2 linked regions of the Bdellovibrio bacteriovorus str. Tiberius genome follow. The protein of the gene in region 1 binds, or shares a complex with, the protein of each later gene. Links are inferred from orthologs where the notes say so. Each region holds a gene or a part of one and is shown in the gene's direction. Other genes may lie near its edges.

Evidence for each region. Proteins that work in one complex are often made in the same cells at the same time.
Region 2: the proteins of BDT_RS04880 (region 1) and dnaX are in contact, whole or in part, in a cryo-EM structure (PDB 8GIZ), measured with the Escherichia coli proteins. The link is inferred for Bdellovibrio bacteriovorus str. Tiberius from one-to-one orthologs.

Annotation. Positions count from the first base shown.
Region 1 is NC_019567.1:994,644-999,570, forward strand. The notes cover bases 1,016-3,888. They hold BDT_RS04880 (DNA polymerase III subunit delta'), read left to right. Parts: upstream 1,016-1,916; coding sequence 1,917-2,861; downstream 2,862-3,888. Other genes in these bases: BDT_RS04870 (hypothetical protein), read left to right, coding at 1,016-1,255; tmk (dTMP kinase), read left to right, coding at 1,274-1,906; BDT_RS04885 (TatD family hydrolase), read left to right, coding at 2,903-3,673; BDT_RS04890 (S1 family peptidase), read right to left, coding at 3,636-3,888. In the rest of the region: more of BDT_RS04870, read left to right, coding at 92-1,015; more of BDT_RS04890, read right to left, coding at 3,889-4,571; BDT_RS04895 (beta-sandwich domain-containing protein), read left to right, coding at 4,816-4,927. UniProt on the Escherichia coli protein: Part of the beta sliding clamp loading complex, which hydrolyzes ATP to load the beta clamp onto primed DNA to form the DNA replication pre-initiation complex.
Region 2 is NC_019567.1:3,823,121-3,828,116, forward strand. The notes cover bases 962-3,903. They hold dnaX (DNA polymerase III subunit gamma/tau), read left to right. Parts: upstream 962-1,484; coding sequence 1,485-3,323; downstream 3,324-3,903. Other genes in these bases: BDT_RS18100 (YbaB/EbfC family nucleoid-associated protein), read left to right, coding at 3,337-3,660; recR (recombination mediator RecR), read left to right, coding at 3,716-3,903. Outside these bases: BDT_RS18085 (hypothetical protein), read right to left, coding at 1-456; BDT_RS18090 (hypothetical protein), read right to left, coding at 514-879; more of recR, read left to right, coding at 3,904-4,330; GTPase MglA, read left to right, coding at 4,330-4,923. UniProt on the Escherichia coli protein: Part of the beta sliding clamp loading complex, which hydrolyzes ATP to load the beta clamp onto primed DNA to form the DNA replication pre-initiation complex.

The DNA of each region.
Region 1 (4,927 bases):
CGTCTAAGCCTTAGACAGCGGAAAATCGAGAAATCATATAGTTAGCATTGCTAAAAGCCCGGTCCTTGGATTGCATTTTTCACCGCTTAATATGAAAAACGTAGTTCGCTCCCTTACCTTTGCGGCATTGCTTGTCTCAACTTGGGTCCCAGCCTGGGCCGAGGATCTTTCGTCGGTTGAGACCGAGATCGTGGAAAGCACGCTTGAAAAAGCGCAGGTCGCCGAGCAGGACAAACTGCGAATCAAAGTCGGCAAGGGCGAACAAATCTATGAATTTGAAACGACTCCGAATCGCGAAAGCATGAAGGAATCATTGGGTCTGAAGATCCCGGATAAAGTGCGTGAACAGATCATCGCCCGTGGTGGCTCTGTCGCTGAAACTGATCCTTTGGAGCCGTTTGAAAGCCTGCCGGAAGATCGCCGCAAGAAATTCCATGAAATGCGTCTGATGTTTTTGACGAATGCCGCGCGCATTCTGAATTCCACCAAGTTCGTTTACGGGGCGGGCAGCCTGGTGGGCGATGGTCTGAGTTTTGTGAAAATCAAAGTGAAAAAGGCCTTCGGGAAAGAAACTGTTGTCGAGTCCCAGGCGCAAAGAACCTTCCAAGTGCGCAGCCAGCAGGCTGTACAAAGCATCTTGCGTGGTCTGGATTACAAACTGTGGTCTCAGGCCCCGCTTGTGATTGATTCCAATGAATTTGGTTTAAGTGTTTCTGCCGGGATTCTGGCTGAAGCCGGCGTTCTAAGAAAAGGCGGCGGGGGAGCTGACGAAGTCGGTTTCAGCATTGCCTTTAACAAAACCAAAAAAGCTTTCGTGTTTGAGATCTTCCATAACTCTGAGAAATTCGACAACACCAAGGCGGCCATCACTGTGATCGGTGTGGTCGGTAAAGCCGGTATTACCATGGGCCGCCGTGATGGTGCAGAGACCCTGAAGGGGTCTTCGTTCTATCCACCAGCGATCCCGGGTTACAGCACCTCTTCGCCTGAGTTTTTCTCTTCCGGATTGAGCTCCAGTCTTGGATTCCCGCCACCACCGCTGGCGGACCTTTTGACGTTCACCAACCGCTTTGAACGCCAGGCTTTGATCCGCATAACCGTGTCACCGCTGGTCAAAGGATTCGTCAGAGTCCAAATAGGCGATGTGAAGGGTTCTGTGCGCCTTGTCGCGATGCGATTTGTTGACGTCTACACCGCAATATCTGACAAAGTCCACTTAGGTGGGCGTCGTGCTTGCGGCCCTGTATTCAACTAATCTATCTTGCGGTGCAAAATGAAATTTATCGTATTTGAGGGGCTGGACGGCTCCGGCAAAAGTTCTTTGATGGCGGCGTTGGAGCGTGAGCTGCAAAACAGAGCCATCAACTTTTTGCGCACCCGTGAGCCCGGCGGAACCCCGCTGGGTGATGAAATCCGCAACATGATTCTTCGTAAGGAAGGCCCGGCCCCAACCCCGCGTACAGAATTGCTGCTATATGAAGCCAGCCGTTCCCAGCACGTGGATCAGGTGATTCGTCCGGCTTTGGCTGCGGGCACCTGGGTTCTGTGTGATCGTTTTGCGGCAAGCTCTGTCGCGTTTCAAAGCGGCGGCCGTGCGATCTCTGAAGCCGATGTGGTCATGCTGAACACTTTTGCCACCGGCGGTTTGAAAGCCGACATCACCGTTCTTTTGGATTTGTCTGTGGAAGAAAGCCGTCGCCGCCGTCAGGGGCGTGGTGCTGTTACCGGTGAAACCGAAGACCGTATTGAATCTGAAGCCGACACTTTCCATGAAAACGTTCGTCAGTCTTTCCTGAAGCAGTCTCGTGAAGACGCCGCTGCGTGGATCGTGCTGGATGCGCGTGAAACCCAGGAAGTTTTGTTTAAACAGCTGTTGCAGTCTTTGACTGAACGAAAAGTTCTGTAAGGACGCAACTATGGCCCGCATGCTGGATTTCGTCTTAGGACATCAGGAAACAATCAAAAAAATGGTCGAGTCTTTCGAAAACGGAAAGCCCGGTCAGACCTTTTTGTTTGTCGGTCCGGGCGGCATCGGCAAGAAGCTGACCGCGATGGGTCTGGCACAGGCTCTGCTTTGTCCTTCCAGCCCGCGGGGCTGTGGTAAATGTCCCTCTTGCTTCCGAATTTCTCAAGGGTCTCATGAAGGCCTGAAGGTGATTGCACCCAATGGTGCCAACATCAAAATGGAACAGGCCAAAGAGGTTCTTGAATTTCTCAGTCTGCGCAGTCTGACCGGCAATCGTGTGATCGTTATTGATCAGGCGCAAACCCTGAATCCACAGGCGGCCAATGCCTTGCTAAAAACTTTGGAAGAACCGCCAGAAGGCACGTTCTTCTTTTTGATTGCTCCAAGTGTGGCGGGGATTCTGCCCACCATTCGGTCGCGATCCCGCATTGTGCAGTTCCGTCCACTGACGCAGGAAGATCTGGGGAAGCGCGTGAAAGCGCCAGCCTGGGCTTTGAAGGCGGCGGGGGGCAGCTTTGAAAAGCTGGCTCAGTTGCAGGAAGGTCCTGAACAGGAAGTGCGCGAAAAGGCGGTCGAGCTTCTGACTTTGTTTATTCAGGATGCCGACTTCCTTCTAAATGAACTGTGGAGAACCGAGTTCAAAGACCGCGCTCAAGGGCAGCGCATGATTTCTTATTGGATTGGCTTCTTAAAAGATGCCATTTGTCTGCAAGAGGGTGCCAAAACTCAGATTGTGAATCTGGATCAGGCCCCGCTGATTAAGGTCCTGGCAGAGCTTGAGCGTTCACGAATTCTGAATTTGATTCAGAAAGCACTCCAAGTGGAGCTGGCCTTTGCCGCCAATCGTGATCCGCAGCTGATCATCGAAGAATTCTACGTAACTTCCAAGGCGTAAACCGCATTGTCACAATCCGGTGCGGCTGTTATACTTGCCCTATGGAATGGATCGATATTCACGCACATTTGAATATGCTCGAAGAGGGTGTTGAAGCCGCTATCAACAATGCGAAGGCCGTGGGCGTGAAGAAGATCATCACCATCGGCACCCAGCCGGAAGATCATCCGATCGTTCTGGATATCGCCCGTAAATATTATCCGGAAGTGTACTGCACTTTGGGTGTGCATCCTCATGACGGTGGCGTTTACACGGAAGCTGCCGGTAAATTTATCGAAGACCACGTCAGTGAACCTTGTGTGGTGGCTGTCGGTGAAATCGGTCTGGATTATTATTATGACAATTCCCCGCGTGAACTTCAGAAGGAAGCCTTCCGCGCGCAGCTTGAAATCGCCCGCAGAACAAAAATGCCGGTCGAGATTCACACCCGCGATGCGGAAGAAGACACGATCGAGATTTTAAAAGAATTCAAAGGCGAGCTGACAGGGCTGATCCATTGCTTCACGGGAACAGAATGGCTGGCCCGCCAGGCGTTGGACGTGGGATTCAATATCTCTATCAGTGGTGTGGTGACTTTCAAAAGTGCCGATTCTTTGCGTGAAACAGTGAAGATGCTGCCACTGGATCGTATCCATGTGGAAACCGATTCACCCTTTCTGGCGCCGATCCCGATGCGCGGGCGTAAGAACACTCCGGCTTACGTTGTTCACACGGCGAAGTTCGTGGCTGACCTGAAAGGGATCAGCCTTGAACAACTGTGTGAGCAGACGCGTATCAATGCTCTGAAAATGTTCCCGAAAATTCAGTGGTAGTTTGCAGCAACTGGGCGCGCGTGGTTTTGATCCATGGCGCGAACGGGGCCACCTTGGTCGCCTGGGCAATGCCAGCACAGCTGACTTGTCCGTTTGGCAGGCGTTTGCCATAGACCGCGGAATTGACTCCGATCACTTTCAGCACACCATTTTCATGTGAAAACTGCGGTCCACCGGAATCCCCCTGACAGATGAATACCGGCACTTTTGAGTTCAGCCAATAACGGTCATTGTAGCGGTTGAATTGGGAATCGATCCGCATAACTCCACGATGCAGCTGCCCCAGGTACGCAAAGAGGTCTTCGTTCGGTTTGCCGGTGTAATCCTTAGAGCGTCCAAAGCCATACACATAAACACTTCGGCCGGAATAATCTCTATTGGATTCGGTGTCGATACTGACCGTGGAATAACCTTCCGGAATGCCGCCATCGAAGGTCGCGATGGCGATGTCATGATCATAAAGTTTGGTGGAATTAAATTTCGGGTGGTGTTTATACGCCAGTCCCCGGCGGGTGGTTTCACGCACCAGCATCTTGCGGCCGAAGATCTCATAGTTGTTCGTGAACACAATATTGAATCCAGTCATGCCTTTGATGCTGTCGTCGAAACAATGCCCGGCTGAAAGCACCGTCTGTGGTGCGATCAGGGTGCCGGTGCAAAATGCCAGAACCTGATTGTGTCTGTTGATCATTTCAATCAAGACCACGCTGCGGGCGGCTTGGGTACCGCGTTCCCGAATCGGGTCCCCGTTAATAATACCTGTTTGGGACGTGTCGGAAGGCTCTTCCGCAGCGGGCCCGAATGAACGGGGGCTGCAGGCGGTCAGGGCAAGAAGGGTCGCTGTCAGGGCTGCGACCAGGGTTTTTAAGGCCGGGGAGGGGCTTTTAAATGCATTCATGGGATGACTCCTTGATGTGATCATCAATTGCTATCGCACGCTTTGCGGGGTCACCCGTTTTCTTTCTGAAACCTGCAAAAACACAGTTACCGTGAGGACTTGGGAACGCGCCGAAAAAGGACCTGCTGTCTAATTCTGAGTCAGTAAAAAATGCCCAGCTCAAAATTAGAGCTTATTTAGGAACCATTGTGGAGGCACGAACTTTGGAATAATCGCACTGTCTATTAAAAACAGGAGCGTCTTTATGAAGAACACACAATGGGTGGCGGGTTTGCTTGCCGCCGTGACTTTGATTCAGGCCTCAGCCCACGCTGAGATTATTTCGGACCTGCCGGGCTTTGACGATGGTGGCTCTC
Region 2 (4,996 bases), 2.8 Mb from region 1 along the record:
CCCCTTCAAGATCGCCAACTTGCGCGCCGAGAGATCATCCAGTTTCGCAAAAAGATTTCTGTATTCATCCCCGGAAGCTTTACGAAGAGCCTGATGAAAAATCGCATGCCCATATTCATGCGCGGCACTGACGTACAAATTTGAAAGCGGGACTTCATACGTGCGCCCGTACTTGCCATAGAAGACCATACGATAGGGCACCTGTACGATGAACCCATTGTCGAAACTGGCATTGTCTGAAGGGCCGCCAATCACAATGTTCACAGCAGCGGTGGATTGAAAGGTCTGCGCCATTTCATTGAAGATGTCCGAAAGATTCGCCGCCAGTTCACAGTCCTGGTGCTCAAGAAAGATCACTTCACGAACAACACCACTGACGCCTTTGCAGGAACCCACGGTGGCCGCTTGCGCCGGAGTGACAGAAGAAAGAAGAACGGAAACAAAAAAGCTCAACATGCCCCGAGAATATAGACACGTTGAGCTTGGTTCGAAATAGGTGTGGAAAGAATTACCCTATTTTACCTTAACTTTAATCTTGGCGTTGGTTTTGGAACGACAAGTGGACTCCATAGCAACGGTAGAGCATTCCATTTTTCCGCAGCTCAAGGTAAGGACACGGTTTTCTTTGTTCAGGTCTTTGGTTTCTGCTTTCCAGTCAGCGCAGGCTCTTTTCCAGTTCACGCGGGCTTCTTTCAGAAGTGGAGCCGCATCGCCCTCGATTTCGTCTTCGCTTTGGATGACTTCGAATTCGTTTTGGGTTTTAGAGCCTTTTTTGATTTCAATAGTGGTGTCGCCATCAGCCGGGATGTCTTTCACGCCGACAGATTGAGCAAAAGCAAAGGAGCTGATCAGGGACAGGGAAAGGATCAATTTCATCATAGGATTCACCTCAGGTAAGTTGAATAATCCTCGCGCAAGGAATGAGGAACAGCAAGCAACGACCCACCCCAACAATTCCCAGTTAACCCTCTCCCCCGGTCCCCATCCCCGGGGGAAAGGGGCAAAAGCCCCAGCCGGGACAAGGGGCAGCCGCCCCAGAAGGCGGCGCCAAAGGCCAGCCAGAAAAACCGCGGCGCCCGCAGGGCCAGCCAGAAGTCCCCCAAGCACCACCGCCCAGTTATCCCATTCCCCAGTATTTTCGATAGCTTCGGGTATTTCAGTTAGTTTGGGAGGGGAACCCCCGAAGGAGGGCCTCTGGCGGGGCCACGATGGCCCGAACCGGGGCAAAGCCCCGGCGCCAGCAGAGCCCGGACGGCGTGCCCGACGAAGCGGGGTTCCCCTCCCAAACTAACTGAAATGCGCGGCGAGTTATCGAATGTAATCCCCCCACCAATGGGATACATCCAGCGGTGGCCGGGTCCCATACAATAGCTTTCTTGACGAATCCCGCTAGGTCCGGAAGGAAGCAACGGCACTCGAGGGACTATGTGATATGGGGTGCTCGGCCACTTTTTTTCCTGTTTCATGATCTTGAGGGGTGGATTTTGTCTTATCAGGTGATTGCACGCAAATGGCGTCCCCAATCATTTACCGACGTTGTCGGGCAAAATCATATTACCCAAACGCTTTCCAATGCCCTTAAAAACGGTCGCTTGCCTCACGCCCTGCTTTTCACAGGTCCGCGTGGCACAGGAAAAACCTCTTCCGCTCGTATTCTTGCTAAAGCCCTTCGCTGCCCGAATGCCCAGAACTTCGTTCCATGTAACGACTGTTATTCGTGCAACGAAATCGCGGGCGGTTCCAGCATCGACGTGATCGAAATCGATGGAGCTTCCAACAACGGTGTGGATGCCATCCGTGAACTTCGTGACACTGTGGCTTTCATGCCTTCCAGTGGAAAATACAAAATCTATATCATCGACGAAGTGCACATGCTTTCCACCAGCGCCTTCAACGCCCTGTTGAAGACTTTGGAAGAGCCGCCGTCCCACGTGGTTTTCATCATGGCGACCACCGAAGTGCACAAAATCCCGCAGACGATTCTGTCGCGCTGTCAGCGTTTTGATTTCCGCCGTATCTCCACCCGCTCGATCACCGAGCGCCTGCAGCTGATCTGTGATCGCGAAGGCGTGACCGCGGATGACGAAGCCCTGTGGGTGGTGGCTCGTCAGGGTGACGGGTCCATGCGTGACTCGCAAAGTTTGCTGGATCAGGTGATCACTTTTGCAAACGGTCCTTTGACCCGCGCCAGTGTGGTTGAAATCCTGGGTCTGACGGACCGGGCTTTGCTTTTTGAAACTTTGAATGCCCTGATTGATCGCAACTCTCAGGCGATTTTGAAAGTGATTGAGAAAATCGCTGCGGCCGGTTTTGAGCCGCACTTGTATTCTCAGGATCTTTTGGAAATGATCCGCAACCTGCTTCTGATCAAGGTGTCTGAAGCGCAAGCCAGTCAGATTCTGGAAATGCCGGATTCTGAACTGCAGGCTTTGAGCGAAATGGCTCAACGTCTGCCGGAAGAGGACATTCACATGCTCTTCGACATGGCTTTGAAGGGTGGTTCGGATATTCCGCGTGCTCAGGATCCTCGCATTGTGCTTGAAGTGACTTTGCTGCGCATGGCTTCGGCTCCAAAACTTGTGGACCTGAAGACGTTGTTGCAAGGCGGATCTGTTCCCACTCACAGCGCAGGTGGGGCCAGGCCCTACGTTCCGCCGGTAAGCCTTCCAGTCAAAGGACATGATCGCATCGAAGAATCCCAGAAGGTTCTTGATGGCCCGACAGGTCTTGAGGCGATGAAGGCTGCATTGAATAAAGCTTCTTCTGCCGCATCTTCTTTGAAATCCAACCCAGCTCCTGCGGCAAAGCCGGCAGCGACCGCTCAGGCACAGACTCAGGCTCCTGTGGCTGCAGCTGCGCCTGCGACTCAAGCAGCTCCGGTTGTTGAAAACAAACCGAAAATTGCCTCTGGTTCGAATTCCAAAGAGCGCTGGGTGAACTTTGTTGAACTGCTTCGTCAGGACGACGCTTTGTTCGCCGCAAAAGTGGAAAATTTACTGTTTGTTAAGGAAGAGGGAAAGCTGATCAGCCTTGGCGTTCCTGTGAAATTGGCCTTCCTGAAAGACCAAATGGCTGACGCCCAAGTGCGCAAAAAACTACAGGGATTTATTGATTCGTACTGGGGTGCTGGGTATTCTTTTGAGGTATTGATGAGTCGTGATCAGGTCGGCGAATCCGCCCAAGCCATCCAGCAGAAAAAAGTGCAGATGGCCGAAGAGGATCTGCGCAACAAGATCATCGAAAACCCCATGGTTAAAGCCGCTCAAACCGTGTTCAAGGGACAGATCAAGTCCATCGTTGAACTGAACAAGCGCGGCCACTAAAAAAGGAGATTTTATGAAGGGTATGCCCGGCGGAATGGCCCAGCTGATGAAGCAAGCCAACCAAATGCAGATGAAAATGAAGAAAGCCCAGGAAGAACTTGCAAAAGTTGAGTACGAAGCTTCTTCCGGTGGCGGCGCTGTAAAAGTAAAAGTGAACGGCGACCACTTGATCACTGCATTGACCATCGACCCTGAAGTTTTGAAAGCTGGCGATGTTGAGATGCTTCAGGACATGATCCTGTCTGCAACCAACGAAGCAGTTAAAACAGCCCGTGATACTTCCGCTAAAGAAATGGAAAAAATCACTGGCGGTCTAAATATCCCAGGAATGTTCTAGGGGCAACAGCCCACAGTGCTGAGGGCGCCACAGGCGTCCGAAGCTGGAGTAGTAAGTGTTACATATTTCTGCCCTTGAAAAATTAGTCCACGAGTTGAGCCGTCTGCCTGGTATCGGGCCGAAGACTGCTCAGCGTCTGGCTTATTACATTCTGCGTACCGGGAACGAATACCCGGAACGTTTGAGTGAGGCGCTTTTGCGCGTCAAGGCTGAAGTTCACGACTGCCCAACCTGCTTCAACTACACTGACACGGATATCTGCCGCTATTGTGAGGATTCTCACCGTTCGGATGAATCCATCTGTGTGGTTGAAGAGCCCTCCGACATCATGAGAATTGAATCTTCAGGCGCGTTCCGTGGCCGCTACCATGTTTTGCATGGAGCGATTTCTCCGCTGGAAGGCATCGGCCCTAAAGAATTGAAAATCAAAGAGCTGATCGACCGTGTTGATGACGGTTTGAACGGCACCAGCCCGGTTATCAAGGAAATCATCCTTGCATTGGATGCGGACCTTGAGGGCGACACCACCATTTTATACCTGGCAAAGCAGCTGCAGGGCAAAGGCTTGAAACTTTCTCGCATTGCCCATGGAGTTCCTATTGGCAGCGACATCGATTTCGTAGATGATAGAACGATGGGTCGCGCCCTGCAAAACCGCGTGGAGCTGTAATGTCCTTTATTAACTACAATGCCAAAGAAATTCACTGCAAAGTCGTGTACTACGGCCCATCCCTGGGCGGTAAAACCACGAACATCCAGTGGGTTTACCAGAAAACAGCCGAGGATCAAAAATCCAAGCTGGTGGCATTGAATACGGACATCGAGCGCACCCTGTTCTTTGACTTCCTCCCATTAAATGTTGGCGACATCCGTGGATTTAAAACCCGTTTCCACCTTTACACTGTTCCAGGTCAGGTGGTTTACGATGCTTCCCGCAAGCTGATCCTGAAAGGATTGGATGGCGTGATCTTCGTGGCGGACTCCCAGATTGAACGTATGGACGAAAACTTAGAGTCCCTGCGCAATCTGGAACGCAATCTGGAGCAACAAGGCTACGACATCCGCGAAATCCCGCTGATCATGCAGTACAACAAGCGTGATTTGCCGAACGTGGCGTCCCTGGCAGAGCTTAGAAGTGCTCTGAACCCTTATAACGCCCCTGAAATCGAAGGCTGCGCTTCTGAAGGCCGTGGCGTCTTTGAATCGCTTAAAACCGTTTCTAAATCCATTATCAACGTTCTTAAAGGCGGCACCACTCTGTAAACCTTGGCCGTCATGGCTGGGCTTTTGTGGGGTTGCATTTCGTTCTCTTCGTGCTATATGAGGCCCATCTGTA